2 regions of the Motilibacter rhizosphaerae genome follow, and region 1 is predicted to be linked to the other one. Evidence: riboswitches for the same ligand, from Rfam matches in the RefSeq annotation. Region 1 holds a riboswitch; the other holds the start of a gene.
The links. Region 1 has a riboswitch for cobalamin ahead of EV189_RS04055 (CbtB domain-containing protein). Riboswitches for the same ligand answer to the same signal wherever they lie in the genome.
Positions count from the first base shown of each region.

Region 2: it holds a riboswitch for cobalamin, as region 1 does, so the genes downstream of both, EV189_RS08015 (putative cobaltochelatase) here and EV189_RS04055 (CbtB domain-containing protein) in region 1, are expected to answer to the same signal.

Region 1 covers NZ_SGXD01000001.1:889,690-903,643, forward strand. The annotation lists gene EV189_RS04035 (hypothetical protein) at 1-947, shown strand, start outside; gene EV189_RS04040 (VOC family protein) at 951-1,307, opposite strand; gene EV189_RS04045 (HAD-IA family hydrolase) at 1,372-2,013, shown strand; gene EV189_RS04050 (dihydrofolate reductase family protein) at 2,096-2,644, shown strand; adenosylcobalamin (AdoCbl) riboswitch at 2,709-2,801, shown strand; gene EV189_RS04055 (CbtB domain-containing protein) at 2,848-3,066, shown strand; gene EV189_RS04060 (CbtA family protein) at 3,084-3,941, shown strand; gene EV189_RS04065 (metal-sensitive transcriptional regulator) at 4,273-4,569, shown strand; gene EV189_RS04070 (heavy-metal-associated domain-containing protein) at 4,596-4,808, shown strand; gene EV189_RS04075 (heavy metal translocating P-type ATPase) at 4,805-7,006, shown strand; gene EV189_RS04080 (TetR/AcrR family transcriptional regulator) at 7,126-7,707, opposite strand; gene EV189_RS04085 (beta-glucosidase) at 7,854-11,030, shown strand; gene EV189_RS04090 (DUF2500 domain-containing protein) at 11,167-11,532, shown strand; gene EV189_RS04095 (quinone oxidoreductase family protein) at 11,567-12,535, shown strand; gene EV189_RS20930 (hypothetical protein) at 12,619-13,954, shown strand, end outside.
Region 2 covers NZ_SGXD01000002.1:525,910-539,863, reverse strand. The annotation lists gene EV189_RS08030 (COG4705 family protein) at 1-363, shown strand, start outside; gene EV189_RS08025 (ABC transporter ATP-binding protein) at 506-1,426, shown strand; gene EV189_RS08020 (ABC transporter permease) at 1,423-2,259, shown strand; cobalamin riboswitch at 2,313-2,464, shown strand; gene EV189_RS08015 (putative cobaltochelatase) at 2,536-4,530, shown strand; gene cobO (cob(I)yrinic acid a,c-diamide adenosyltransferase) at 4,530-5,144, shown strand; gene EV189_RS08005 (cobyrinate a,c-diamide synthase) at 5,138-6,493, shown strand; gene cobI (precorrin-2 C(20)-methyltransferase) at 6,490-7,227, shown strand; gene cobM (precorrin-4 C(11)-methyltransferase) at 7,224-8,042, shown strand; gene EV189_RS07990 (cobalt-precorrin-5B (C(1))-methyltransferase) at 8,102-9,193, shown strand; gene cbiE (precorrin-6y C5,15-methyltransferase (decarboxylating) subunit CbiE) at 9,190-10,380, shown strand; gene cobJ (precorrin-3B C(17)-methyltransferase) at 10,377-12,053, shown strand; gene EV189_RS07975 (4Fe-4S dicluster domain-containing protein) at 12,041-12,220, shown strand; gene EV189_RS07970 (precorrin-8X methylmutase) at 12,220-12,795, shown strand; gene EV189_RS07965 (sirohydrochlorin chelatase) at 12,792-13,697, shown strand; gene cobC (Rv2231c family pyridoxal phosphate-dependent protein CobC) at 13,684-13,954, shown strand, end outside.

The DNA.
Region 1 (13,954 bases):
TGGCGGGGAGCGGCCTCGCCCTGCGCGACGGGAGCGGGCAGGCGCTGCCGGAGCCCGGTGTCGTCCGGCCGGCGCCGACCCTGCCGAGCGTGCCCGCGGTGGTGCTGCCGACCGCGCCGACCGCGCCGACGGCGTCCGCCTCGGCCGTGCCAGGACTGCGCAGCAGCTTCCTGCCGCGGGCGTCGCAGGACACGGCCTGGACCGGTCCGTCCCCGGCGGCGGCCCGCCCTGACGTCGCCCAGTGCGCCAGCAAGGGCGACACCGTGCTGACAGTCAGCCAGGAGGTCGCCTACTCCGGCCGAGGCCCCACCCAGGCGGCCTCGCTCGTCTGGGGCACCGCGCCCGACGCCGCCGGCGCCCGGACGGAGCTGCGGGCACTGCGCGCGGCCGAGTGCGCGGCGTGGACGGACCCGCAGGGGATCACCTGGGTGCCCACGCGTGCGGGCACCCGGACGTACCCGGTCGGAGGAGTGGACGAGGCGGTGGCCTCGACGGTCCGCCTCGCCTGCTCCGGCGGCGAGGTCCGCTGGCACGAGCTGCTGCAGGTGCGCCGAGGAGCGCGCGCCGCGTCGCTCGTCGTGCAGACGCCCGACCGGCTCAGCCAGGCGCAGGATGCCGCAGCCCTCGAGCACCTCGCCGTCTGGCTGCAATCCGTGCCGCCCACGGAGTCGGCAGCACTGCCCCCGACCGTGCTCGCCCTGCTGCGCGGATCGGCGAAGGACTACGTCGAGACCCCTGACGGTGGCCCGCTGTCCTGGCGGCTCGCGGACTACCAGGTGCAGACGTGGCGCTCCGTCGACGACTTCACGCTTCTCGTGACGCTCGACCTGCACTGGGCGGGGCAGCCTGTGGGGAACTTCAACGAGGGCGGCAACGACAGGTTCGCGCACGTCACCCGGCGCTCGGGGAGGTCCACCTACTCCATCAGCTGGGCGACGTCGCCCTGACGATCACTCGCTCCAGTCGCGGAACACGACGCACACGGTCGTGCTGTCCAGCAGGGCGAACTCGCGCGGTCCCCACGGCTGGCGGGTGACGCGCGAGAGGTTCGGGTGCAGCAGGTCCGGCCGGCGGGCGGCGATGTCCGCGTAGTCGGCGTCGATGCTGTCGGTCTCGATCGCGAGCTCGGGGCGGTCCTTCGCGGCGTACTCCGCGTCGGCGACGAGGTAGACCTTCACCGCGTCGCGCCCGAGCACGACGAGGTCCTCGTCGCGGTAGAGCAGGTCCATCCCGATGCCGCCGGCGAACAGGTCGAGGCCGACCTCGATGTCGGCGTAGAAGACCTTGGGGATGAGGGCGGTCAGCACCCGCCCAGGCTGGCACGGGATAAAGCGGTTGTCACCGGGCACCGGCAGCCGCCATCGTCTCCGGGTGCCGAGCCGCGCGGTCCTCTTCGACGCGGACGGGGTCCTGGTCGACTCGTCCGCGACCTACCGCCGCGTCTGGACCCGCTGGGCCCTGCACCACGACCTCGACCCCGCTCTCGTGTGGGCCGCCACGCACGGCCGGCGGCCGACGGAGACCGTCGCGGAGGTCGCGCCGCTGCTCGACGTCGACCTCGAGCACGCGCGGCTGCTGCGCGAGGTCGCGCTGGAGGACGCTCCCTTCCCGCTCTACCCGGGCGTCCCCGAGCTGCTAGCGAGCCTCCCGCCGCGCGCCTGGGCGGTCGTGACGTCCGGGCGGGACGACGCCGTACGCGCGCGGCTGCGGGCCGGAGGAGCGCCCGAGCCTGCCGTCGTCGTGGACGGCGGCGTGGTGCTGCGCGGGAAGCCCGACCCCGAGGGCTACCTGCTCGCGGCGGACGTCCTCGACGTCGCACCCGCGGACTGCCTCGTCGTCGAGGACAGCCCCGCAGGTGTCGCGGCGGGGTCCGCGGCCGGGATGCGCGTGCTCGGCCTGACGACCACGCACCCGCCCGAGGCGCTGGCCGGTGCCGACGAGGTGCTCGGGTCGTTCTGCCTGGCACGACAGCGGATCTGCTCCTGGCTGGACGGGTTCCCGCTCGACCGATGAGCGCCGGCGACCGCCGGCGTCCACCCCTCCGTACGCTGCTGGCGTCGGACCAGCAGCGCAGCGAGCACCGAGGAGACCGCCCATGCCCCGCACGACCAAGGCGCACCTGTTCTACTCCGTCAACGGGGTCGCCGAGTCGCCGAACCTCTGGCAGTTCGACGCCTTCGGGCCGGAGGAGGGCGAGGCGATGGGTCGCACGATCAGCGGCGGCACCGACGTCATCATCGGGCGCAAGCTCTGGCAGGAGTGGTCGCAGTACTGGCCCGCTGCGGACGCCGCGGACCCGTTCGCGCAGTGGATCAACCCCATCCGCAAGCACGTGCTGACCAAGACCCTCAGCGGCGAGCTCGGCTGGAACAGCACGGTCGTCGACTCGGACGCCGCGGCGTACGTCGCGAAGCTCAAGGAGCAGGGCTCGGGCGACATCCTCGTCGCGGGCGGCGTGGAGACCGTGCGCAGCCTGTTCGTCGCGGGCGTCGTCGACGAGCTCATGCTCACGGTGCACCCGGTGGCGGCGCCGGAGGGGCGGCGGCTGTTCGACGAGACGGTCCCGCTGACCCGGCTGCGGCTCGTCGAGGGCCGCACGACCAGCGCCGGCAACGCGCTGCTGACCTACGCGCTGCGGGGCTGAGCCCCGCCGGACCTGACGCCGCCCGTGCTTGCCGCGGGCGACGTCAGGCCGGTACGGTCGGCCCTGCTGCAGGGTGGAGGAAGCCGGTGGGAGTCCGGCACGGTCGCGCCACTGTGACCACACGCACGTGTGGGAGTCAGGCCATCGCCCGGCAGCACTCCAGTCCGTACCAGCGGGGACGCGGAATCCCCGAGGAGGCCCACATGAGCAGCACCCTCTCCACCCCTCGCGCAGCGGCGACACCGGTCGTCCTGTCCCTGCCGCGCGCGATCCTCTGGCTCGCCTCGGCGGCCTTCGCCGCCGTCGCGCTCTACTACTTCGTGGGCGTCGACCAGGGTGCGACCTCCGTGTTCGGCAACGACGCGCACATCCACGAGTTCGTCCACGATGCGCGCCACTTCCTCGGGTTCCCCTGCCACTGAGCGGCACGCCCGCTCCTGTGGAGAGGCAGCTGCTGGCCCGCGGCGCCCTCGTCGGCATCGTCGCGGGCCTCGTCGCCTTCGTCTTCGCCCGCGTCCTCGCCGAGCCGCTGATCGACCGGGCGGTCGACTACGAGTCCGCCCGCGACGACGCGCAGGCAGCGCTGGACAGGGCGGCCGGCCTGCCCGTCGAGCACGAGCACGCCGACATCTTCAGCCGTGGCATCCAGGCCAACCTGGGCATCGGCGTGGGCGTGGTGCTGTTCGGCCTCGCGATGGGGACGCTGTTCGCCGTCGCGTACGCCGTCTGCCTCGGCCGTGTCGGCGGCGTCCGGCCGCGCTCGCTGTCCCTGCTGCTCGCGGCCGGCGGCTTCGTCGGCGTCTACCTCGTGCCGTTCCTCAAGTACCCGGCAAACCCGCCGTCCATCGGCCACGAGGACACCATCCAGCAGCGGAGCGCGCTCTACCTGGTGATGGTGCTCGTCGCGACCTTCGGGCTCGTCGTCGCCGCCGCGGTGGGCCAGCAGCTCGCCCCGCGGCTCGGGACGTGGAACGCCACCGTCGTGACCGTGCTCGGCTACCTCGTCGTCATCGGCGTCGTCATGGCAGTCCTGCCCTCGACGGGCGAGCTCGGAGCGAACGTGCGCGAGTACGGCCGCCACGCCACCGAGACCCCGCAGCCGCTGCGTGACGGCGGCGGCAGGATCGTGTTCCCCGGCTTCCCGGCCGACGACATGTTCGCGTTCCGGCTCTACTCGGTCGGCGCCCAGCTGCTCCTCTGGACCGTGCTCGGCGTGGGCTTCGCGCCGCTGGCCGAGCGCGTGCTGCGCCGCGGCGGTGCTGCGCCGACCGCGCCGGTGTCCGTCTCCGCGCGCTGAGCCTGCCGGTCCGTACGCCGCGGGTCGGCACGCGCTGGGGGGAGCAGGGCCTGGCCGCCGGGCCGTGCGTGCTCTCCTCCGCGGTCCTCCGGCCCCCGCGGCGCGTGCCGTCGTGGACGGCGATGAGCAACCCGCCGCGACGAGGGGCACACGACGTACGCGCCGCGGCGTGTCGCTCCTCGTCGCGCGACACGCGCCCGGGGGAGCAGGACCTCGCCGCGGGGACCGCGCGTGCTCCCCTCGGCGGTGCTCTGGTCCGCTCGGCGCGCGTTGCCGGACCACCGGAGGACGTCCGGGTTGCCGCCATACCCCCAGGGGGTACGCTGGACTCGTGACCGACAACCCCGCACCCGGCTACTCCGGCAGCAAGGAGGCGCACCTCAAGCGGCTCCGCCGCATCGAGGGACAGGTGCGCGGGCTGCAGCGCCAGGTGGAGGGCGACACGTACTGCATCGACGTGCTGACCCAGGTGTCGGCGGCGACGCGGGCGCTCGAGGCCTTCGCCCTGGCCCTGCTCGACGAGCACCTGCACCACTGCGTCACCGACGCCATCAGCCGCGGCGGCGAGGAGGCCGAGGCCAAGGTGCAGGAGGCCTCGGCCGCGATCGCCCGCCTCGTCCGGTCCTGAAGCACCCCCGAAGAGCGAGGAGCACCATGAGCACCACGACGTACGACGTCACCGGCATGACCTGCGGGCACTGCGTGAGCGCGGTGACGCAGGAGCTGCGCAAGCTCCCCGGCGTGGAGGACGTGCAGGTCCAGCTCGTCCCCGGCGCGGTCTCGTCCGTCGCCGTCACCAGCAGCGCCCCGCTCGACCCCGCCGCCGTCGCGGAGGCCGTGGACGAGGCGGGCTACGAGCTGGCATGAGCACCGCGACGGGCACGGACGAGCGCACGGTCGAGCTGGCCATCGGCGGCATGACCTGCGCGTCCTGCGCTGCCCGGGTGGAGAAGAAGCTCAACCGCATGGACGGGGTCACGGCCTCGGTGAACTACGCGACGGAGAAGGCGCGCGTCACGTACCGCGCCGACGTCGCGCCCGAGGCGCTCGTCGCCACGGTCGAGGCGACCGGGTACACCGCCGCGCTGCCGAGCGCGGAGCCCGTGGAGGAGCGACCGCCGGGTCCCGACCGGCTCCGCGTCTCCGCCGTCCTCACCGTGCCCGTGCTGCTCCTCGCGATGGTCCCGGCCCTGCAGGTCGACGGCTGGCAGTGGCTCAGCCTCGCGCTGGCGACACCGGTCGCGACGTGGGGGGCGTGGCCGTTCCACCGGGCGGCGCTGACGAACCTGCGCCACCACGCGGCGACGATGGACACGCTGGTCTCGGTGGGCGTGCTCGCGGCGTACCTCTGGTCGCTCTACGCCCTCGTCCTCGGCGGCGCCGGCGAGATCGGCATGACGATGCGCTTCGAGCTGCTCGCGCGGCGGGGGAGCAGCGACCAGCTCTACCTCGAGGTCGCCTCCGCGGTCACGGTGTTCATCCTCGCGGGGCGCGCCGCCGAGGCGCGGGCGAAGCGCCGCTCGGGTGCCGCGCTGCGCGCGCTGCTCGACCTCGGCGCGAAGGACGTCGCGGTGCTCCGCGGCGACCAGGAGGTCCGGGTCCCGCTCGCCCAGCTCGTCGTCGGCGACGCGTTCGTCGTACGCCCCGGGGAGAAGGTCGCCACCGACGGCGTCGTCCTCTCCGGCAGTTCCGCGGTCGACGCGTCGATGCTCACCGGCGAGAGCGTGCCCGTCGAGGTAGGGACCGGTGACGAGGTGACCGGCGGCACCGTCAACGCCAGCGGGCGCCTGCTCGTCCGCGCGACCCGCGTCGGGGAGGACACCCGCCTGGCGCAGATCGCGCGCCTCGTCGAGCAGGCACAGCACGGCAAGGCGCAGGTGCAGCGGCTCGCCGACCGCGTCGCCGCCGTCTTCGTCCCCGTCGTCATCGCGCTGGCGCTCGCGACCCTGCTCGGCTGGCTCCTCGCCGGCGCCGCGCCCGAGGCGGCGTTCACCGCCGCCGTCGCCGTGCTCATCATCGCCTGCCCCTGCGCGCTCGGGCTCGCGACGCCGACGGCCCTGCTGGTCGGTACGGGCCGGGGCGCCCAGCTCGGCCTGCTCATCAAGGGCCCTGAGGTCCTCGAGTCCACCCGCCGCGTCGACACCGTCGTGCTCGACAAGACCGGCACGGTCACCACCGGCCGGATGTCGCTCGTCTCGACCGCGGCTGCTGCAGGGCAGGACCCGGGCGAGCTGCTCCGCCTCGCTGCCGCCGTCGAGCACGCGTCCGAGCACCCGGTGGCGCAGGCGGTCGCGGCCGCGGCACCCTCCCCGCTCCTCCCCGTCGAGGGCTTCACCAGTGCCGGCGGCCGCGGGGTGTCCGGGGTGGTCGAGGGGCACGCCGTGGTCGTCGGCCGTCGACTGTGGCTCGAGCAGGAGTGGGCGCTCGTCCCCCCGGCGGAGCTGGTGACGGTGGCGGACGAGGCGGAGGCCCTGGGACGTACGCCGGTGTGGGTCGGCTGGGACGGCGCCGTCCGCGGCGTGCTCGTCGTGGCGGACACCGTCAAGGCGACGTCGGCCGAGGCGGTCAGCCGGCTGCGGGCGCTCGGGCTGGAGCCGGTGCTGCTGACCGGCGACAACGAGCGCGCCGCCCGTGCGGTCGCCGCCCAGGTGGGCATCGACGACGTGGTCGCCGAGGTACTGCCGGAGGACAAGGCCGCGGCCGTACGCGAGCTGCAGTCCCGCGGGCGCGTCGTCGCCATGGTCGGGGACGGCGTGAACGACGCGGCGGCGCTCGCGCAGGCCGACCTCGGGCTCGCGATGGGGACCGGCACGGACGTCGCGATGGAGGCGGCGGACCTCACGCTCGTCCGCGGCGACCTCACCGCCGCGGCGGACGCGATCCGGCTCGCCCGGCGGACCCTCGCCACGATCAAGGGCAACCTCGTCTGGGCGTTCGGCTACAACGTCGCCGCGATCCCGCTGGCCGCCGCCGGCCTGCTGAGCCCGCTCGTCGCCGGCGCGGCGATGGCGCTGTCGAGCCTGTTCGTGGTGACGAACAGCCTGCGCCTGAGGACTTTCTCCTGACCCCCTGCTCGTGATCATGCACGTCCCGGTCCCCCTGTCCGTGATCATGCACATCTTGGGCATACAGGACGTGCATGATCACGGGGGAGAGGTGCGGCCCAGGTCGTGCATGATCACGTTCAGGGGGTGGAGGGGCGCGGCTGCAGCAGGCCGTCCTCGAGCATCCGCTCGAACAGCGTGAAGGTGGCCTCCATGTCGACCTCGTCAGGGGCGAGCAGCCACTGCACCTGCAGCCCGTCCATGACCGCGAGCATCAGCGTGGCCGCGAGCACGGTCTCCTGGGTGGCGAGGTGCCCGTCGCGCTCGAGGTCGGCGGCGATGCGAGCGCGGAAGCGCGCGTAGCGCTCCCGGAAGAACTGCTGAGCCGGGTGGTCCTCGGTCACGCTCTCCGCGGCCAGCACGGTGAACGCCTGGACCAGCCCGGGCTGCCCCACGTTGTGGGCGACGACCGCCCGGCTGCGCTCCAGGGCGGTGTGCAGTGACCCGTCCCGCGGGAGGGCCTGCTCGACAGCCGCCTCGTCCTCGCGGTCGCGCTCGGCCAGCACGGAGATGAGCAGCTCCTCCTTGCTGGCGAAGTGGTGCAGCACGCCGGCGTTGGTGAGCCCGACGCGGGCGGCGACCTGCCCGAGCGACGCCCCGCGGAAGCCGCGCTCGGCGAACAGCTCGAAGGCCGCCTGGACGATCTGCGCGCGCCGCTCCATGCGGCAACCCTAGGCGGCGGAGCCCCGGCTGGGTCACAGTTCGGTCTCGGGACTACCGACCAACCGGTTGGTCGGTCTAGGTTGCCTCGGGATCCCGAACCGCCGGCGGCCCGCCGGCGCGACACCGCCGTCAGGAAGGACCACGCATGCGCGACGCACGACGCGACCGCCACGCCGTCGGACGCAGGACGGGCCGGAGGTGGGTGCCCCTCACCGCCGCGCTGGCCACCGCGCTCGCCGCGGCCGGCTCGGGGGCGGCCTCCGCCGCCACGACGGACCCGAACCCGGGCCCGCTCGAGACCGCGAACGCCGCACTCTCGCGGCACGCCGCGACGCAGGGCATGGTGCTGCTCGAGAACCACGACAGCACGCTGCCGATGGCGCGCGGCGGGAACGTCGCGCTCTTCGGCGTCGGCGCGTACAAGACGGTGAAGGGCGGCACCGGGTCCGGCGACGTCTACAACCGCTACACGATCAACGTGCGGCAGGGCCTGGAGGGGGCCGGCTACACGGTGACGACGAGCGACGCGTACTGGAACGCGATGACCAGCGCGTACGACACGAAGTACCCGGCCAGCGCAACGGGCCAGATCTTCGGCCCGGCGGTCGACTACTCCTCGGTCGAGCAGCTGCTCACCCCGGACAGCGTGAAGCCGAAGGCTCCGACGAGCACGGCGATCTACGTCGTGGCGCGCAACTCCGGCGAGGGCGCGGACCGGTCGGCGACGGCCGGCGACTACTACCTCACCGACACCGAGAAGGCGGACCTGGCCCTCCTCGGCCAGAGCTACCAGCACGTCGTCGTCGTCCTCAACACCGGTGGCGTCATGGACACGGCGTTCTACAAGCAGATCAACGCGTCGGAGAAGGACCCGAGCGGCGGGACCGCGCTCGACTCCCTCCTGCTGATGAGCCAGGCGGGCCAGGAGTCCGGCAACGCGCTCGCCGACGTGCTCGACGGCGCTGTCGACCCCTCGGGGCACCTCACCGACACCTGGGCCTCGGCGTACTCCTTCTACCCGGCGTCGGCGACGTTCGGGGCCAATGACAAGAACACCGCGACAGAGCCGTACGCCGAGGGCATCTACGTCGGCTACCGCTACTTCGACTCGTTCTACAAGACCATCGATGCCGCGAACCCGGCCGGTGTCGTCGACTACCCCTTCGGCTACGGCCTGAGCTACACGACCTTCCGCGACGACGTCGTGACCGTCCAGTCCAAGGCGTCGAAGACCACGGTGAAGGTGAAGGTCACCAACACCGGGACGCGCAGCGGCAAGCAGGTCGTGCAGGTCTACTTCTCCGCTCCGCAGACCGGTCCCGACAAGCCGTACCAGCAGCTCGCGGGCTATGCGAAGACCGACGAGCTCGGCCCCGGGCAGTCCGAGCACGTCGACATCGCCTTCGACACCACGCAGATGGCGTCGTACGACACAGCGCGCGCCGCGTGGGTCCTCGATGCCGGTGACTACCTCATCCGTGTCGGCGACTCCTCACGCAGCACCCACGTCGCGGCGCGCTTGACGCTGCCCTCGACGGTCGTCACCGAGCAGGACCACAACGAACTGGCCGACGACGAGCAGCCGAGCTCGGAGCTGCACAGCGACCCGAGCAGCTTCTACAGCTACGCCGGCGAGCAGGCGGAGATCGCGAAGGCGCCGCACCTCACCATCGGCGGCAAGTTCCGCACGGTGCAAGCGGCTTCTCCGTACGAGCAGTCCGTGCCCGTCGACCCGACGTCGCCCTACTACGCGGTCGACGGCAGCCTCATCTCGAGGACCACGGCGTACGTCGACCCGGCGCAGAGCGACTGGGCTGGTACGGGTGCGCCGTACGCGCCGAAGACCGGCGAGACCGTCCAGGCCGTGAAGCCCGTCCCCGGCGCGACGCTCTACGACGTCGCCAAGGGCACGGTGTCGATGCAGCAGTTCGTCGCCGGTCTCAGCCTCGACCAGCTGTCGAACATCGTCGAGGGCGCCAACACCCCGGGTTCGACCCCGACGGCCGTCGGCGCCGCCGGCTACACGACCGCGAAGTACGAGTCCCTCGGCATCCCGGGGACGACGGAGTCCGACGGCCCCGCGGGTCTGCGCATCACGCAGCAGATCCCCACGACGCCGACGACCTACCAGTGGACGACGGCCTGGCCGATCGGCACGCTGCTCGCGCAGACGTGGGACCGCGACCTCGTCCAGCAGGTCGGTGACGCGGTGGGCAAGGAGATGACGGAGTACGGCGCGACGCTGTGGCTCGCCCCCGGCATGAACATCCACCGGGACCCGCTGAACGGCCGCAACTTCGAGTACTACTCCGAGGACCCGCTCGTCGCCGGGCTCACTGCGGCGGCGACGACCAAGGGCGTGCAGAGCAACCCCGGTGTCGGCGTGACGCTGAAGCACTACGCCGAGAACAGCCAGGAGGCCAACAGGAACGCGGACGACGCCGTCGTCAGCGAGCGGGCCGCGCGCGAGATCGAGCTCAAGGGCTTCGAGATCGCCGTCAAGTCCGCGCAGCCCATGGCGATCATGACGTCGTACAACAAGATCAACGGCACCTGGGCGTCGCGGAACTACGACCTGGTGACCGACATCCTCCACGGTGAGTGGGGGTTCAAGGGCCTCGTCATGACCGACTGGGGCGGCAGCCACGGCGCCGCGAACACGATGTACGCCGGCAACGACCTGATCATGCCGGGCAACAACCCGGGCGAGGTCGTCAACGCCGCGAAGAAGGTCACTCCCACGCTCGACGTGGACGGCCTTCCCGCGTACACCCGCACGCTGCGGGGCACGTCGTACCGCTACACCTGGAGCACCGGCAACTTCACGCTCTCGGGCAGCGGCACGCAGACGATCTCGACCCGTGTCGACGGGACCACCGACCTGTCGCACCCGGTGTCGGGGACCACGACGACGGACGCGACCGGCAAGCCGGTCCTCACGCCGAACGCCGGCTTCGCCAGTGTCGATGGGGCGTACCAGGCGGTGCAGGCCGAGATCGCCTCGACTGCCCACGGCCTCTCCGCCGACCAGCGGGCAGGCATCACGCTCACCGACGTCGTGCACCAGGTGCCCGGCGACGCGACGAGCCCGGTGACCGCCTTCACGGTCGTGCTCAAGGGGACCTACCCCGCGAGCTACGACCTGCGCCTCGGTGACCTGCAGCGCAGCGCGTCGCGGATCCTCGCGGTCGTCGCGCAGAGCCTGCCGTTCCAGCAGCTCGCGGCCCTGCAGGGAGTCTCGGGCATAACGGTGGCGCCGTACACCAGCCAGTTCACCGACCTGGCGACGTACGTCGCGGTGGACAAGGACCGCATCCGGTAGCCCCTCCACCTCTCCGTGATCATGCACGACCTGGGCTCCCAGGTCGTGCATGATCACGTCCAGGGAGGGTCGCCGCAGGCCGGGCGCGGTGATCCGGCGTGCCACACTCGTGCTCCGCCGAGCTCGAGAGGACGACGTGGACGACCAGGGACCGCCCGGGTGGCTCTTCCCCACGCTGATCGGCGTCATCGGGACCATCGCGCTCGTCGTGCTCGCGACCTTCGTCGTGGTGATCATCCATGGGGCCCGCCGCTGGCACCGCAACAACGCCGCGCCGCTCGTCACGCTGCCCGCGACGCTGGTGGGCAAGCGCGCGCACGTGTCCGGGGGATCGGGCGAGTCATCCGCCTCCACGACGTACTTCCTGACGTTCGAGAGCGAGGGCGAGGAGCGCATCGAGCTGCCGGTGCGCGGCGCTGACTACGGGCGCCTCGTCGAGGGTGACCGAGGCCGTCTCACCCACCAGGGCATGAGGTTCAAGGGCTTCGAGCGGGAGCGCTGACGGGGCCCTGCACCCACTGGAGCAGGATGGCGGCATGCGCGCTGTCGTCGTCACGGAGTCCGGCGGTCCCGAGGTCCTCGAGCTCCAGGACCGTGAGAGCCCGACCCCCGGCCCCGGCGAGCTGCTCGTCGAGGTCGAGGCGGCCGGCGTCAACTACATGGACATCTACGCCCGCGAGGGCCGGCCGCCCTACACGCGGGAGACGCCGTACGTCCTCGGCGCCGAGGGCGCGGGCCGCGTCACCGAGCTCGGCGAGGGGGTCGAGGGCGTCAGCGTCGGCAGCACGGTCGCCTGGACGGGCGTGCCCGGCAGCTACGCCGAGCAGGTGCTCGTTCCGGCGGACCGGGCCGTCCCCGTACCGGACGGCGTCGACGCGCAGACCGCGGCGGCCGTCATGCTGCAGGGCTGCACCGCGCACTACCTGGCCAGCACCACGTACCCGGTCGGCGAGGGCGACGTCACGGTGGTGCACGCCGCGGCCGGCGGCGTCGGGCTGCTGCTCACGCAGATCATCCGCGCGCGTGGCGGGATCGTGGTGGCGACGACCTCCGGCGGGGAGAAGGCGGAGCTCGCGCAGCGGGCGGGCGCGCAGCACGTCGCGTCGTACGACGACTACGCCGACGTGGTCCGCGAGGTCAGCGCGGGAGCGGGCGCGGCCGTGGTCTACGACGGCGTCGGCGCCTCCACCTTCGACACGAGCCTGCAGGTGCTCCGGCGGCGCGGGCTCCTGGTGCTGTACGGCGCGGCCAGCGGCCCGGTCCCGCCGTTCGAGCTGCAGCGGTTGTCCTCCGGTGGCTCGCTGTTCATCACGCGCCCGACGCTCGGTGACCACATCGTGACCCGCGAGGAGCTGGTGGGCCGCACCGACGAGCTCTTCGGCTGGATCGCGGCCGGCGAGCTCGACGTGCGCATCGGGGCGACGTACGCGCTGGCCGACGCCGCCCGGGCGCACGAGGACCTCGCCGGGCGGCGGACGACGGGGAAGCTGCTGCTCCTGCCCTGACCCACGATCTGCATGATCACGGGGGAGATGGCGCGCACGGCCTGCACGTGATCGGGGCGCGCCGTTTGGGGCAGGCTGTGCTCGTGCGCACCCGTCTGGCCGCAGGCCTCGCCGTCCCGCTCCTCGTGCTGCTCCCGGCGGCCGCTGCCCAGGCCGCGCCCGTCGACGACGCGGCCAGCGCGCTCGAGAAGGGGCCGGGCGTCTACGTCGACCCGCAGGTGACGTCGTCGCTGTCCGTCGACTGGGACCGCGTGCGCGACGCGGTCGAGGCCGCCGGGACGCCGGTCTTCATCGCCGCGCTCCCCGACGCCAACAAGAGCGCGACCGACCTGCACCTCCACACGCTCATCGACGACGTCGGCAAGAAGGGGACCTACGTCGTCGTCGGAAGCAGCTCGGGCTCCGTCGCGGACGACCTGCCCAAGGTCAGTGCGGCCCAGGCCTGGTCGCAGGCGGTCAGCGCGCACGGCGGCGACCGCACCGCGATCCTGCTCGACTTCGTCGACGCCGTACGCGCCGAGGCCGGCTCCAGCTCGTCCGGTTCGAGCGGCTCGAGCGGAGGCGGGGGTGGCACCGCGGCGGGCGTGCTGGTCGGCGGCATCGTCGTGCTGGGCGGTGGTGCCGGGCTGCTCGCCCTGCGTGCCAGCCGCCGCCGGCGCCGGCAGGAGGCGGAGGCCTTCGCCGAGGTGCACGGCGCGGCCGAGGAGGACGTGACCGCGCTCGGCGAGGACATCGCCCGCCTCGACGTGCCCGACAGCGCGGACGACGCGACGCGGACGGACTACACGGGCGCGCTGGACGCGTACGACCGGGCGAAGCAGGCGCTCGCGGCCAGCACGCACGTCGCCGAGCTCCAGGCCGTGACCTCGGCGCTCGAGGAGGGGCGCTGGCGGATGGAGTGCGTCCGCGCCCGGCTCGCCGGCAAGCCCGTCCCCGAGCGGCTGCCCCCGTGCTTCTTCGACCCCCGCCACGGCCCCTCCGTCACCCAGGTCTCGTGGGCGCCGGCCGGCGGCGCCGCGCGCGAGGTGCCCGTCTGCCAGGCGGACGCCGACCGCATCGCGCGCGGCGAGGACCCGCAGACCCGGCAGGTGCTCGTGCAGGGCTCGCCGGTGCCGTACTGGAACGCCGGCCCCGCCTACGCCGGCTACTCGGGCGGGTTCTACGGCGGCTGGGGCGGCGGCGGCTTCCTCTCCGGGCTGCTGCTCGGCGAGGTGCTCTCCGGTGGCGGCGGTTGGGGCGGCTACGGCTACGGGCCCGGCTGGGGCGGTGGCTACGCCGGCGACGGTGGTGCGGGCTCCGACGGGGGGAACGGCGGCGGCGACTTCGCGAGCGGCTTCGACTTCGGCGGCAGCGGCTGGGGCGGCGACAGCGGCGCCGGCGACTCGGGCGGCGGTGGCTTCGACTTCGGCGGCGGTGGAG
Region 2 (13,954 bases), on a different contig from region 1:
CTCGTCACCTTCGCGCTCGGCACCGCCGTCGGCGACCTGCTCGTCGACCGGCTCTCGATGTCCCTGCTCGGCGCGGTCGTCGTGTTCGCCGTGGCCCTCGCGCTGGTCGTCGTCGCCTGGCGCACGCGGCTCGTCGCGCCGCTCACGGCGTTCTGGGTCGCGTACGTCCTCACCCGACCGCTCGGCGGCTCGACCGGTGACTACCTCTCGGGCGACCGCAGCGACGGCGGTGCCGGGTTCGGCACGCTGCTGACGAGCCTGGTCTTCCTCGCCGCGATCATCGCGACCGTGGCGTACCTCAGCGTCACCGGTCGCGACCGCACGCCCGTCGAGCGCCGGGACGGCACCGCGACCGCCGTCTGACGCCCCGCCCCAGGATGTGCATGATCACGAGGAGGGGACGGGATCGTGCACGTCCTGGGGCGCCGCACTACGACGACTCAGCGTCGTCACAGCCTCGGGGGCGCAGACTCGCGGCGAACCGCTACCAGGGCGAGGAGCGCACGTGATCGAGGTCCGCGGACTGACCAAGAGGTACGGCGAGAAGACCGCCGTCGACGACCTCACCTTCACCGTCCAGCCGGGGATCGTCACCGGCTTCCTCGGCCCGAACGGCGCCGGCAAGTCGACGACGATGCGCATGGTGCTCGGCCTCGACACTCCGACCTCCGGGACGGCGACGGTCGCGGGCCGCCCGTACCGCGAGCACGACCGGCCGCTCCACGTGCTGGGCGCGCTGCTCGAGGCGAAGGCCGTCCACACCTCGCGCTCGGCGCGCAACCACCTGCGCGCGCTGGCCGCGACGCACGGCATCAGCGACCGCCGCGTCGACGAGGTCATCGGCATGGTCGGGCTGCAGGACGTCGCCCGGCGCCGGGCTGGCGGCTTCAGCCTCGGCATGGGCCAGCGGCTCGGCATCGCGAGCGCGCTGCTCGGAGACCCGGAGACCGTCATGCTCGACGAGCCGGTCAACGGCCTCGACCCCGAGGGCATCCGCTGGATCCGCGACCTGCTCAAGCAGCTCGCCGACGAGGGCCGCACCGTCTTCCTCTCCTCGCACCTCATGAGCGAGATGGCGCAGACCGCGGAGCACGTGGTCGTCGTCGGGCGCGGCCGGCTCATCGCCGACGTGCCGATCGCGCAGCTCATCTCCGGGGCGCCGACGAGCTCGGTGCTCGTCCGCTCGGCCGAGCCGACCGCGCTCGCCGCGGCCCTCGTCCGCCAGGGCGCCGAGGTCGTCGCGGACGGCGACGGGGGCCTGCAGGTGTCCGGCGTCGACGCGCCCGGCATCGGCGAGGTGGCGCTGGCCGAGCGCATCGCCCTGCACGAGCTCACGCCGCACCGCGCCTCCCTCGAGGAGGTCTTCATGGACATGACCCGCGACGACGTGGAGTACGCCGCCGCCGATTCGGAGGCCCGCGCATGAGCACCGCCACCGCCCCGACCGGCACGACCGCGCCGCGCACCGAGCGGGTCGAGGTCCGGCCCGTCACCCTGCCGCGGGTCCTGCGTTCCGAGTGGGTCAAGCTCCGCTCGCTGCGCTCGACCTGGATCACCCTGCTCGTCGCCGTCATCGCCATGGTCGGCATCGGCTGGGCCGTCGGCGCCGCGACCAACAGCCACTGGTCGAGCATCGGCGCCGACGAGCGGGCGGTCTTCGAGCCGATCAACCGCAGCCTCATCGGGGTCAACCTCGCCCAGCTCGCGGTCGGCGTGCTCGGGGTGCTGCTCATCTCCGGCGAGTACGCCACCGGGATGGTCCGGGCGACCTTCGGGGCCGTGCCCACCCGGCTCCCGGTGCTGTGGGCCAAGGCCGCCCTCTACGCGGTCGTCGTCTTCGTCGTCATGACCCCAGCCGCGCTGGTGGCGTTCCTCGGCGGCCAGCACTTCCTGGCCTCGCACGGCACGACACTGTCCGCCCCGCACGCGGCCGCCTCGGTCGTGGGAGTCGGGCTCTACCTCACGCTCGTGGGGATCTTCGCCCTCGCCCTCGGCTTCCTGCTGCGGAGCACCGCCGGCGGCATCGCGGCCCTGGTCGCGATCCTGCTGGTCATCCCGGGGATCGGGCAGGTGCTGCCGGCGTCGTGGCGGGCGCACACCCTGCCGTACCTCCCGGGCGAGGCGGGCGCCTCGCTGTTCTCCCCGCGCCCCGAGGACCCGCACGCGCTGAGCGCGGGAGCCGGCGGGCTGGTCCTGCTGCTGTGGGTCGTGGCAGCGCTCGCCGCGGCGGCCGTCGTGCTCCGCCGCCGGGACGTGTAGCGCTGCCCGTCGGTGCCTGCCCTTAGGATGCAGGAGCACTGCGACGGCAGTGGAGGAAGCCGGTGCGATTCCGGCGCGGTCCCGCCACTGTCACCGGGGAGCGGAGCCTCATCTCCGGCCACGGCTGCGAGGGCGACGGGAGCACCCCGTCGTGCGAGCGGTTGGAAGGCCGAGGCCGAGCGCTGATCCGGGAGCCAGGATTACTCCCGCCGTCGTCCGAGCCGACCAGGGGCGTGGACACCCCGGGAGGGACGTACGGCGTTGGCACTCCCCGAGGTGCGCGCTTCCGACGCGCGCTACCCGTTCTCCGCCGTCGTCGGCCTCGACGACCTGCGGCTGGCCCTGCTCGTCAACGCCGTGGACCCCGCGATCGGCGGGGTCCTCGTGCGCGGCGAGAAGGGCACCGCCAAGTCGACGGTCGTGCGGGCGCTCGCCGCGCTGCTCCCGCCGCTCGCGGTCGTCCCGGGCTGCCGCTTCTCCTGCGACCCCGCCGCCCCTGACCCCGCCTGCCCCGACGGCCCGCACGACCCCCAGGGGCCGGCCGCCGAGCGCCCGGCGCGGCTGGTCGAGCTGCCGGTCGGTGCCTCCGAGGACCGGGTCGTCGGCTCGCTCGACCTCGAGCGCGCGCTCGGCGAGGGGGTCAAGGCCTTCGACCCGGGGCTGCTCGCGGCCGCGCACCGCGGCGTGCTCTACGTCGACGAGGTCAACCTGCTCTCCGACCATCTGGTCGACCTGCTGCTGGACGCGGCGGCGATGGGCCGCGCGCACGTCGAGCGTGAGGGCGTCTCGGTCACGCACGCCTCGCGCTTCCTGCTGGTCGGGACCATGAACCCCGAGGAGGGCGAGCTCCGCCCGCAGCTGCTCGACCGCTTCGGCCTCACGGTCGAGGTGCGCGCCTCCCGCGAGCCGTCCGAGCGCGCCGAGGTGGTGCGCCGCCGGCTCGCGTACGACGCCGACCCCGCGGGCTTCGCCGCAGGATGGGCCGCGGAGGACGCTGCCCTCGCCGGCCGCATCGCCGCCGCCCGCGCGCTGCTGCCCTCCGTCGTGCTCTCCGACGCCGCGCTGCGCCAGGTCACCGCGGTCTGCGCGGCGTTCGACGTCGACGGCCTGCGCGCCGACCTCGTCACCGCGCGGACGGCGATCGCGCTCGCCGCCTGGGACGGCCGCACCGAGGTGCTGCCGGAGGACGTGCGGCAGGCCGCGCTCCTCGCGCTGCCGCACCGGCGCCGGCGCAACCCGTTCGACGCGCCCGGCCTCGACTCCCAGCAGCTCGACGAGGCGCTCGAGTCCAGCGCGCCCGAGCCGGAGCCCGACCCCGAGCCTGCGGGACCTGGTCCTTCGGGCGGCGGCGAGGGCGCCGACGCCCCCGGCGACAGCGCGACGCCCGAGGCCGGCGGGGGCGACCCGGCTCCCGGCAGCCCCACCGGCAGCAGCGAGGCCGTCGCCTCCGCGGCCAGCCCGTACGCCGTGCGTCCCCTCCGCGTCGCCGGTCTCGGCGACGGCGCCGAGGGCCGGCGCTCCCGCGCGCGCACCAGCAACGGGCGGACGGTGCGCAGCGAGCTGCCGCGCGGCCCGGTCACCGCGCTGCACCTCGCCGCGACCCTGCGCGCGGCCGCGCCCCACCAGCAGCGCCGCGGGCGGGACGGCGCGCTCGTCGTCCGCCGCCAGGACCTGCGTCAGGCCGTGCGCGAGGGCCGCGAGTCCAACCTCGTCGTCTTCTGCGTCGACGCGTCGGGCTCGATGGCGGCGCGCCAGCGGATGTCCGCGGTCAAGGGCGCGGTGCTGAGCCTGCTGCTCGACGCGTACCAGCGCCGCGACAAGGTCGCCGTCGTCACCTTCCGCGGCGCGGCCGCCGAGACGGCGCTGCCCGCGACGTGGTCGGTCGAGGCGGGCGCGGCGCGGCTGCAGGCGCTCCCGACCGGCGGCCGCACGCCGCTCACCGCCGGACTGCTCCAGGCCGAGCAGGTGCTGCGCCTGGAGCGGGTGCGCGACCCGCGCCGGCGGCCCCTGCTCGTCGTCGTCACCGACGGCCGGCACACGAGCGGCGAGGCGCCGGAGCGCGCCGCCGCTCTGCTGCAGGCGCGCGGGGTGACGAGCGTCGTGGTCGACTGCGAGTCGGGCCCGGTCCGGCTCGGGCTCGCGGCGCAGCTGGCAGCGGGGCTCGGCGGCGACTGCGTACGCCTCGAGGAGCTCGCCGCCGAGAGCCTCGCGGCGCTCGTCCGCGAGACGACGCTGCCGGGCAGGACCACAGCGAAGGGCAGGGCCGCCTGATGCCGCAGGGCAAGCCGAGCGTCGTCCCCGAGGACGGGCTCACCACGCGCCAGCGCCGCAACCGCCCGCTCGTCGTCGTCCACACCGGCGAGATGAAGGGCAAGTCCACCGCGGCGTTCGGGCTCGCCCTGCGCGCGTGGAACGCCGGCATCCCCATCGGGGTGTTCCAGTTCGTCAAGTCCGCGAAGTGGAAGGTCGGCGAGGAGTCGGCGTTCAAGGCGCTCGGCCGGGTCCACGAGCAGACCGGCGAGGGCGCGCCCGTCGCCTGGCACAAGATGGGCGAGGGCTGGTCGTGGACCCAGCGCCCGGGCACCGAGGAGGACCACGCCGCCGACGCGCGCGAGGGCTGGGCGCAGATCCAGCGCGACCTCGCCGCGGAGACCCACGGCCTCTACGTCCTCGACGAGTTCACCTACCCGATGACCTGGGGCTGGGTCGACGTCGACGAGGTCGTCTCGGTGCTGCGCGACCGCCCCGGCACCCAGCACGTCGTCATCACCGGCCGGGGCGCCGACCCGCGCCTGGTCGAGGCGGCCGACCTCGTGGTCGAGATGACCAAGGTCAAGCACCCGATGGACGCGGGGCAGAAGGGCCAGCGGGGGATCGAGTGGTGAGCATCCCGCGGGTCGTCCTCGCGGCGCCCGCCAGCGGCCACGGCAAGACGACCGTCACCACCGGTCTGCTCGCGGCGTTCGCGCACCGCGGGCTCGCCGTCTCGCCGCACAAGGTCGGTCCGGACTACATCGACCCGGGCTACCACGCGCTCGCCGCGGGCCGGCTCGGCCGCAACCTCGACGCGTTCCTCTGCGGCGAGGAGCGCATCGTCCCGATGTTCCTGCACGGTGCGGCCGGCGCCGACCTCGCCGTGGTCGAGGGCGTCATGGGGCTCTACGACGGCGCGAGCGGGCGCGGGGAGCTCGCCTCCACCGCCCAGATCGCCAAGCTGCTCCGCGCTCCCGTCGTCCTCGTCGTCGACCCGTCCTCGCAGGGCCGCTCGGTCGCCGCGCTGGTGCACGGCTTCGCGACCTTCGACCCGGGTGTGCGTCTCGGCGGCGTCATCCTCAACCGCGTCGCGTCCGAGCGCCACGAGCAGATCGTGCGCGACGCGCTCGAGGAGATCGGCGTCCCCGTCCTCGGGGCGCTGCCGCGCTCCGACGCCATCGCCGCGCCCTCCCGGCACCTCGGGCTCGTACCCGTGGCCGAGCGCTCGGCCGCCAGCGTCTCCACCGTGCGCGCCCTCGGCGAGCTCGTCGACGCCTGCGTCGACCTCGACGCGCTGCACGACCTGGCCCGCACCGCGCCGCCGCTGTCCGCCGCCGCCTGGGACCCGCGCGTCGCCGTGGGTGACCCGGTGCCGGGCCGTCCCCGGATCGCGGTCGCCTCCGGCGCGGCGTTCACCTTCTCCTACGCCGAGACCGCCGAACTGCTCCGCGCGGCAGGTGCTGAGGTCGTGCCCGTCGACCCGCTGCGCGACGAGTCGCTGCCCGAGGGCGCGCGCGGCCTCGTGGTGGGCGGCGGCTTCCCCGAGATGTACGCCGCGGAGCTCTCCGCCAACGAGCCCCTCCGCGCCTCCGTGCTGGCTCTGGCCGCCTCGGGCGCGCCCATCGCGGCCGAGTGCGCCGGGCTGCTCTACCTCGCGAAGCGCTTGGACGGCAAGGAGATGTGCGGCGTGCTCGACATCGAGGCGCGCATGACCGGACAGCTCACCCTCGGCTACCGCGAGGCCGTGGCCGTCTCGGACTCGGTGCTGGCGCGGACCGGCGAGCGCGTACGTGGTCACGAGTTCCACCGCACCGCCTGCACCCGCCCGGCCGTGGGCGGGACGAGCCCGGCGTGGCAGTGGGCGGGCGGTGCCGCCGAGGGCTTCGTCAGCGGCGGCGTACACGCGTCCTACCTCCACGTCCACTGGGCGGGTGCCCCGGGCATCGCGGCCCGCTTCACCGCTGCTGCGGCCGCGGCATGAGTGCGCGTCTCGTGGGGGTGGGCGTCGGTCCCGGTGACCCCGACCTCGTCACGGTCAAGGGCGTCCGCGTGCTCGCGGAGGCGGACGTGGTCTTCGTGCCGGTGATGGCGCTCGACGTCCCCGGCCGTGCCGAGGCCACGGTGCGGGCGCACGTGACGCACGACCGCGTACGCCGTGTGGTATTCGCGCTCGACGACCGCGGTGGCGTCACCCCTCGCCGTGAGAGTGCCTGGGCGGCAGCCGGTTCTGCTGTTGCCGACGCCTTCGCCGCTGGCGCGGGCACGGTCGCCTTCGCCACGATCGGCGACCCCAACGTCTACTCGACGTTCTCCTACCTCGCCGACACCGTCGCCGAGGCCGTGCCGGGGCTCGTGGTCGAGACCGTCCCCGGCATCACCGCGATGCAGGACCTGGCTGCCCGCAGCGGTTCCGTGCTCTGCGAGGGGACCGAGTCGCTGGCGTTGCTGCCGCTGACAGCCGGCATCGCGGCCTACGAGGAGGCGCTGGACGCCTTCGACACCGTCGTCGCCTACAAGGGCGGGCGCCACCTCCCGGCGGTCCGCGCGGTCCTGGAGGCGCGGGGCCGGCTCGAGGGTGCCGTCTTCGGTGCGGCGCTGGGACTCCCCGACGAGGACGTGCGCCCGCTGACCGAGGTCCCCGCGGACGCCGAGGCGCCGTACCTCTCCACCGTCATCGCACCCCCCGCGCGGGGCACCCGAGGAGGCAGGCTGTGAGCACCGGCAAGGTGACGTTCGTGGGGGCCGGTCCCGGCGCCGCCGACCTGCTGACCTTCCGTGCTGCCAAGGCGATCGCGGACGCCGATGTCGTCATCTGGGCGTCCAGCCTCGTCGAGGAGGCCGTGCTCGAGCACTGCCGCGAGGGCGCCGAGGTCGTCGACTCCGCGCAGCTGCCCATGGAGGGCGTGCTCCCGATCTACCAGCGCGCCGTCGAGCAGGGGCTGCGCGTCGCGCGCATCCACTCCGGCGACCCGGCGCTGTGGGGAGCCGTGCAGGAGCAGCTCGACCGCTGCCGCGAGCTCGGCCTCGAGGTCGAGATCATCCCCGGTGTCAGTGCCTTCTCCGCCGTCGCCGCGATCGTGCAGCGCGAGCTGACGATCCCCGAGGTCGCGCAGTCCGTCATCCTCACCCGGCTCGGCGGTGGCAAGACGCCGATGCCGCCGGGGGAGGAGGTCCGGGAGTTCGCGCGCCACGGCACGACCATGGCGGTCTTCCTCTCCGCCGCACGGTCCGGTCAGCTGCAGGAGGAGCTGCTCGAGGGCGGGTACGCCGAGGACACCCCCGTCGTCATCGCGTTCCAGGCGACCTGGCCGGACGAGCTCGTCGTCACGTGCACGGTCGGGACGCTCGAGGACACGGTCAAGGAGCACAAGCTCTGGAAGCACACGCTCTTCCTCGTCGGCCCGGCCCTGGGGGCGCACGGGACGCGCTCGCACCTCTACCACCCGGGGCACTTCCACGGCTTCCGCCGGGCGGACCCCGCGGCTCGGCGCGAGCTGCGGCGGGCGCGTGCCGAGGGCGGGAGCGCGTGAGCGTGCCGGACGACCCGCAGCAGGGGCCCGAGCTCCGCGAGCCCGACCTGCCGCGCACGATGAAGCAGCGTCCCCAGGCGCTGCGTACCGGCTGGACCACGGGCACCTGCGCGTCCGCCGCCGCGAAGGCGGCGGCCACCGCCCTGCGCGACCAGGCGGCCCCGGAGGTCGTGGAGGTCGCGCTGCCCAGCGGCAACCGGGTGACCTTCGTCGTCGACTCCTGCGAGGTGTCCGCCGAGCGCGCGACCGCGGTCGTCGTCAAGGACGCCGGTGACGACCCGGACGTCACGCACGGCGCGCACCTCACCGCCACGGTGAGCTGGCTGCCGGTGCCCGGCGTCGAGCTCGAGGGCGGGGTGGGCGTCGGTGTCGTCACCAGGCCCGGCCTCGGGCTGGAGGTCGGTGGTCCCGCCATCAACCCCACGCCCCGTGCGATGATCCGGCAGGCGGTCGAGGAGGTCGTGGGCGACCGCGGCGCCCGGGTCGTCGTCAGCGTCCCCGAGGGCGAGCTCATGGCGCGCAAGACCACCAACGCCCGGCTCGGGATCCTCGGCGGCATCAGCATCCTCGGCACCACGGGGATCGTCCGGCCGTTCTCCACCGCATCCTGGCGGGCGAGCGTCGAGCAGGCCGTGTCCGTCATGGCCGCCCAGGGCGAGACCACGCTCGTGCTCGTCACCGGAGGCCGTACGGAGAAGGGCGCGATGGCGCTGCTGCCCGAGCTGCCCGAGGTCTGCTTCGTCGAGGTCGGCGACTTCACCGGTGCCGCGCTGCGCCGTGCCCGCGAGAACTCCCTGCAGCGCGTGGTCTTCGTCGGCATGGTCGGCAAGCTGTCGAAGCTCGCCGCCGGCATCCTCATGACGCACTACACCCGCTCGAAGGTCGACCTCTCGCTGCTCGCGGACGTGACGCGCACCGCCGGGGGCAGTGACGCCGTCGTCGCCGAGGTCGTGGCCGCGAACACCGCGCGGCACGCGTACGAGCTGTGGGAGCAGGCCGGGATCCTCGAGGCCGCAGGCACGCTGCTCTGCCGCCGGGTCGCCGAGGTGCTCGAGCGCTTCACCGAGCAGGCGCTCGCGGCCGACGTGGCGATGGTCGACTTCACCGGCCGTACGGTCGTTGCGGCCACCCGCGAGGAGTGGGCGGCGTGATCGCGGTCATCGGGCTCGACGGATCGCCCCCGAGCGGTGATGCCCTGGCGCTGCTCGAGAAGGCCACCCTCGTCGCCGGCGGACAGCGCCACCTCGACGCGGTGCCCGTGCCGCACGGCGCTCGCCGGGTCGTCATGGGGGACGTCACGCGTGCGCTGGAGGAGGTCGAGCGGCACGCCGCCGATCCCACTGGTGGGCCGGTGGTCGTGCTCGCCAGTGGGGACCCGGGGTTCTTCGGCATCGTCCGGGCGCTGCGCGAGAAGGGGCTGCGGCTCCGCGTGTTCCCCGCGCTGTCCTCCGTCGCGCTCGCGTTCGCGCGGGCGGGGTTGCCCTGGGACGATGCGGTGGTGGTCAGCGCGCACGGTCGGGAGCTGCGCCGTGCTGTCAACGTCTGCCGCGCCCGTCGCAAGGTCGCCGTGCTGACCGCTCCCGGCTCCGGCCCCGCCGAGCTGGCGGCCGGGCTCGCCGGAGTGCCTCGCACGCTGCTCGTCGCCGAGCGCCTCGGCAGTGCGGACGAGCGGGTCGTCGAGGTGCCGGCCGCGCGGGCCGGCGAGCACGACTGGGCCGAGCCCAATGTCGTCCTCTGCCTCGCGCCGGAGGAGTCGCGGCGCGGGTGGGTCTTCGGCGCTGCGGCGCCCGAGGGCTGGGCGCTGTCCGAGGACGAGTTCGCCCACCGCGACGGCATGGTCACCAAGTCCGAGGTCCGCGCGCTCGCCCTCCCGCGCCTCGCCCCCGCTCCAGGGCGGCTCGTCTGGGACGTGGGGGCCGGCAGCGGCAGCGTCGGCATCGAGTGCGCGCGCTTCGGCGCCGCCGTCGTCGCCGTCGAGCGGGATGCCCAGCAGCGGGCGAGGATCAAGAGCAACGCGGAGCGGCACGGGGTGGAGGTCCAGGTGGTGGCGGGAGAAGCGCCTGCAGCACTGCAGGACCTGCCGCGACCCGACGCCGTCTTCGTCGGCGGTGGCGGAGTCCCGGCGGTGGCGGCGGTGGCGGAGGCTGGCGCGGAGACCGTCGTCGTCGCGCTCGCGGCGCTCGACCGCTTCGGGCCGGTCAAGGAGGCGCTCGAGCAGGCGTCGTACGCCGTGGCGGGCTCCCTCGTCTCGACCTCGCGGCTCGCTCCGCTGCCGGACGGGTCGTCGCGGCTCGCGGCGGCGAACCCCGTGCTGCTGGTCGTAGGACGTGCACGGTGATCGGGCTCGTCGCCGTCACCGCTGCGGGCCGCCGGGCCGCAGCGTCGGTCGCCGAGGCGTGGCCGGAGGAGACGCGCCACTACCCGCGTCCCGTCGCCGACGCGCTGCGCCAGGCGTGGGGCGAGTGCGACCAGGTCGTGGCCTTCCTCGCCGTCGGCGCCGCGGTGCGCCTCGTCGCGCCCCTCCTGCACGACAAGCACACCGACCCCGGGCTCGTCTGCGTCGACGAGGGCCGGCGGCACGCGGTGGCCGTGCTCGGCGGCCATGCCGGCGGGGCGAACGCCCTGACGCACCGCCTCTCCGCCGTGCTCGGCACTGAGCCCGTGGTGACGACGGCGACCGACGCCACGGCCGTCCCGGGGCTCGACACCCTCGGCTGGCCGGTGGAGGGGGCGGTGGCCGCCGTGACCCGCGCGGTCCTCGACGGCACGCCCGTGCGCCTCGCCTCCGACGCCACGTGGCCGCTGCCCGCGCTGCCCGCCAACGTGGGGGAGGACGGCGAGATGGTCCTCGCCGTGACCGACCGGGAGCTGCCGCTCGACGGCCGCACCGCGGTGCTGCGGCCCCCGTCGCTGGTGCTCGGCGTCGGGTCGAGCCGCGGTGTCGCCGCCGAGGAGGTGCTCGCACTCGTCGACGCGGCCCTCGCAGAGGCCGGTCTCTCCCCGGCGTCCGTGGGCGTGCTCGCCACGGTCGACCTCAAGGCCGACGAGGAGGGCATCCTCGAGGCGGCCCGCTCGCGGGGGTGGGCCGTCGAGGTGCACCCCGCCGCGGTGCTCGCCGAGGTCGAGGTCCCCAACCCCAGCGCCGTCGTCGCCGCGGAGGTGGGCACCGCCTCCGTCGCGGAGGCCGCCGCGCTCGTCACCGCCGGATCCGGCGCAGAGCTGCTGGTGCACAAGCAGAAGTCGCCCATGGCCACCGTCGCCGTCGCCCGGCGCCGCCCCCGCGGCCGGCTCGCCGTGGTGGGCCTCGGTCCCGGCGCCCGCGACCTGCTGACCCCGCGGGCCGCGGAGGAGCTCGCCCGGGCCTCCGTCGTCGTCGGTCTCGACCAGTACCTCGACCAGGTGCGCGACCTGCTGCGTCCCGGCGCCACCGTGCTCGCCAGCGGCCTCGGTGACGAGGAGGCCCGGGCGCGTACCGCCGTCGAGCAGGCGCAGCTCGGGCACGCCGTCGCCCTCATCGGCTCCGGCGACGCCGGTGTGTACGCCATGGCCTCGCCCGCGCTCGACGTCGCGGGCGACGACATCGACGTCGTCGGGGTGCCGGGCATCACCGCCGCCCTCGCCGCCTCCGCACTGCTGGGTGCGCCGCTGGGGCACGACACGGCGTACGTCTCGCTCTCCGACCTCCACACCCCGTGGGAGGCCATCGAGCGCAGGCTCAGGGCGTGCGCCGACGGCGACTTCGTCGTCGTCTTCTACAACCCGCGCAGCCGGCAGCGCGACTGGCAGCTCGGCACCGCGCTCGAGATCCTGCTGTCCCGCAGGCCGTCCACGACGCCGGTCGGCGTCGTGCGCAACGCCAGCCGCAGCGACGAGGCCGTCATCGTCAGCACCCTGGCCGACCTCGACCCGGCCGACGTCGACATGTACTCCCTCGTCGTCGTCGGCAGCAGCAACACCCGCATGGTCGCGGGGCGCATGGTGACACCGAGGGGCTACAAGTGGCAGCGCTGATCGCGCAGGTCCGCGCCTGCCAGGGGTGCGGCGCCTGCCTGCTCACCTGCCCCGAGCACGCGATCCGGCCGCAGGGCAGCACGCTCGTCGTGCTGGAGCGGTGCAGCGGGTGCGGCGAGTGCGTGGAGGTGTGTCCCGTGGACGCGATCGAGCTGGTGGCCCGCTGATGCCGCGCACCGTGCACCCCATCGAGGTCGAGTCGTACGCGCGGATGCGCCGCCGGGTCGACACCTCGGCCCTGCCCCCGCTGACCCGCGCCGTCGTGGAGCGCATCATCCACGCGAGCGCGGACCCCGCGTACCTCGACGACGTCGTCACGGACGAAGCCGCTCTGCAGCAGGGCTTCTCGGCGCTGGCCGACGGCGCCACGATCGTCGTCGACGCCGAGATGGTCGCCGCGGGGATCACGACGAGGGCCAGCGTCTGCCGCGTGCGGCAGGCCGTGGCGTCCGCCGGCCGGACGCGCTCGGCCGAGGGGTTCCGCCTGGCGCTGCAGGAGGTCGGCCCCGGCGCGGTGTGGGTCGTCGGCAACGCGCCGACCGCGCTGGTCGAGCTGCTGGCGCTCGACGCCCGCCCCGCGCTCGTCGTCGGTCTCCCCGTCGGCTTCGTCGGCGCCGTCGAGTCCAAGCAGGCCCTGCGCAAGTCAGGACTGCCTGCCATCAGCAACATCTCGGAGAAGGGCGGCTCCGCGGTCGCCTCCGCCGCCGTCAACGCCCTGCTCTACCACGAGGAGCCCGCATGACCCGCCCCCCGCTCTTCGTCGTCGGCCACGGCACGCGCAGTGCCGAGGGTGTGGCGCAGTTCCAGGCGCTCATCGAGCGGACCGGCCGGCTGCTCGCCCCCCGCGGGATCCCCGTGCGGGGCGGCTTCATCGAGCTGTCGCCGCCGCCGGTGCGCGACGTCGTCGCCGAGCTGGTGGGTGCCGGTCACCGCCACCTCGTCGCCGTCCCGCTTGTGCTGGTCGCCGCAGGGCACGGCAAGGGGGACATCCCCGGCGCCATGCAGCGCGAGCAGGACCGGCACGCCGGCCTGACCTACGCGTACGGCCGACCCCTCGGCCCGCACCCGGTGCTGCAGGACGTCCTGGAGACGCGCATCGCCGCGGTCGCCGGCGACCTGCCGCGCGAGGACACCGCGGTCGTGCTCGTGGGGCGCGGGTCCACGGACCCCGACGGCAACGCCGAGATCGCCAAGGTCGCGCGACTGCTCTGGGAGGGTCGTGGCTACGCGTTCGTCGAGCCGGCCTTCATCTCCCTGGCGCGGCCGAGCGTGCCGGAGGGGATCGAGCGCGCCCGGCGGCTCGGCGCGAAGCACATCGTGGTGGCGCCGTACTTCCTCTTCGCCGGCGTGCTGCCCGACCGGATCGTCGAGCAGACGCAGGCGTACGCCGCCGAGCACCCCGACCTCGACGTCCGCGTCGCCGGGCTGCTCGGCGACTGCGACGAGCTGGCGGGGCTCGTCGCAGAGCGCTACGAGGAGGCGCTGCGCGGGGACATCCGGATGAACTGCGACACCTGCATCTACCGGATCGCCATGCCCGGCCACGAGCACCGCGTCGGTGCGGCTCAGGCGCCGCACGACCACCCCGACGACAGCACGCACTCCCACGGGCACGAGCACCCCCACGCGCATGCCCATGGGTGAGGCTGCGGCCCTGCGCCACCACGGTGACCGGGACGCGGTGCCGGGGCTCGTCGACCTCGCGGTCAACGTGCGCCCGGACGGCCCACCGCCGTGGCTGCACGCGCGCATCGCGGCGTCGCTGGGACGGCTCGCGGCGTACCCCGACACCGCGGTGGCGCGGCAGGCCGTGTCCCGCCGCCACGGCCGGGCGGCCGCCGAGGTGCTGCTCACCTCGGGCGCGGCCGAGGCCTTCGTGCTGCTCGCCCGGATCCTCCGGC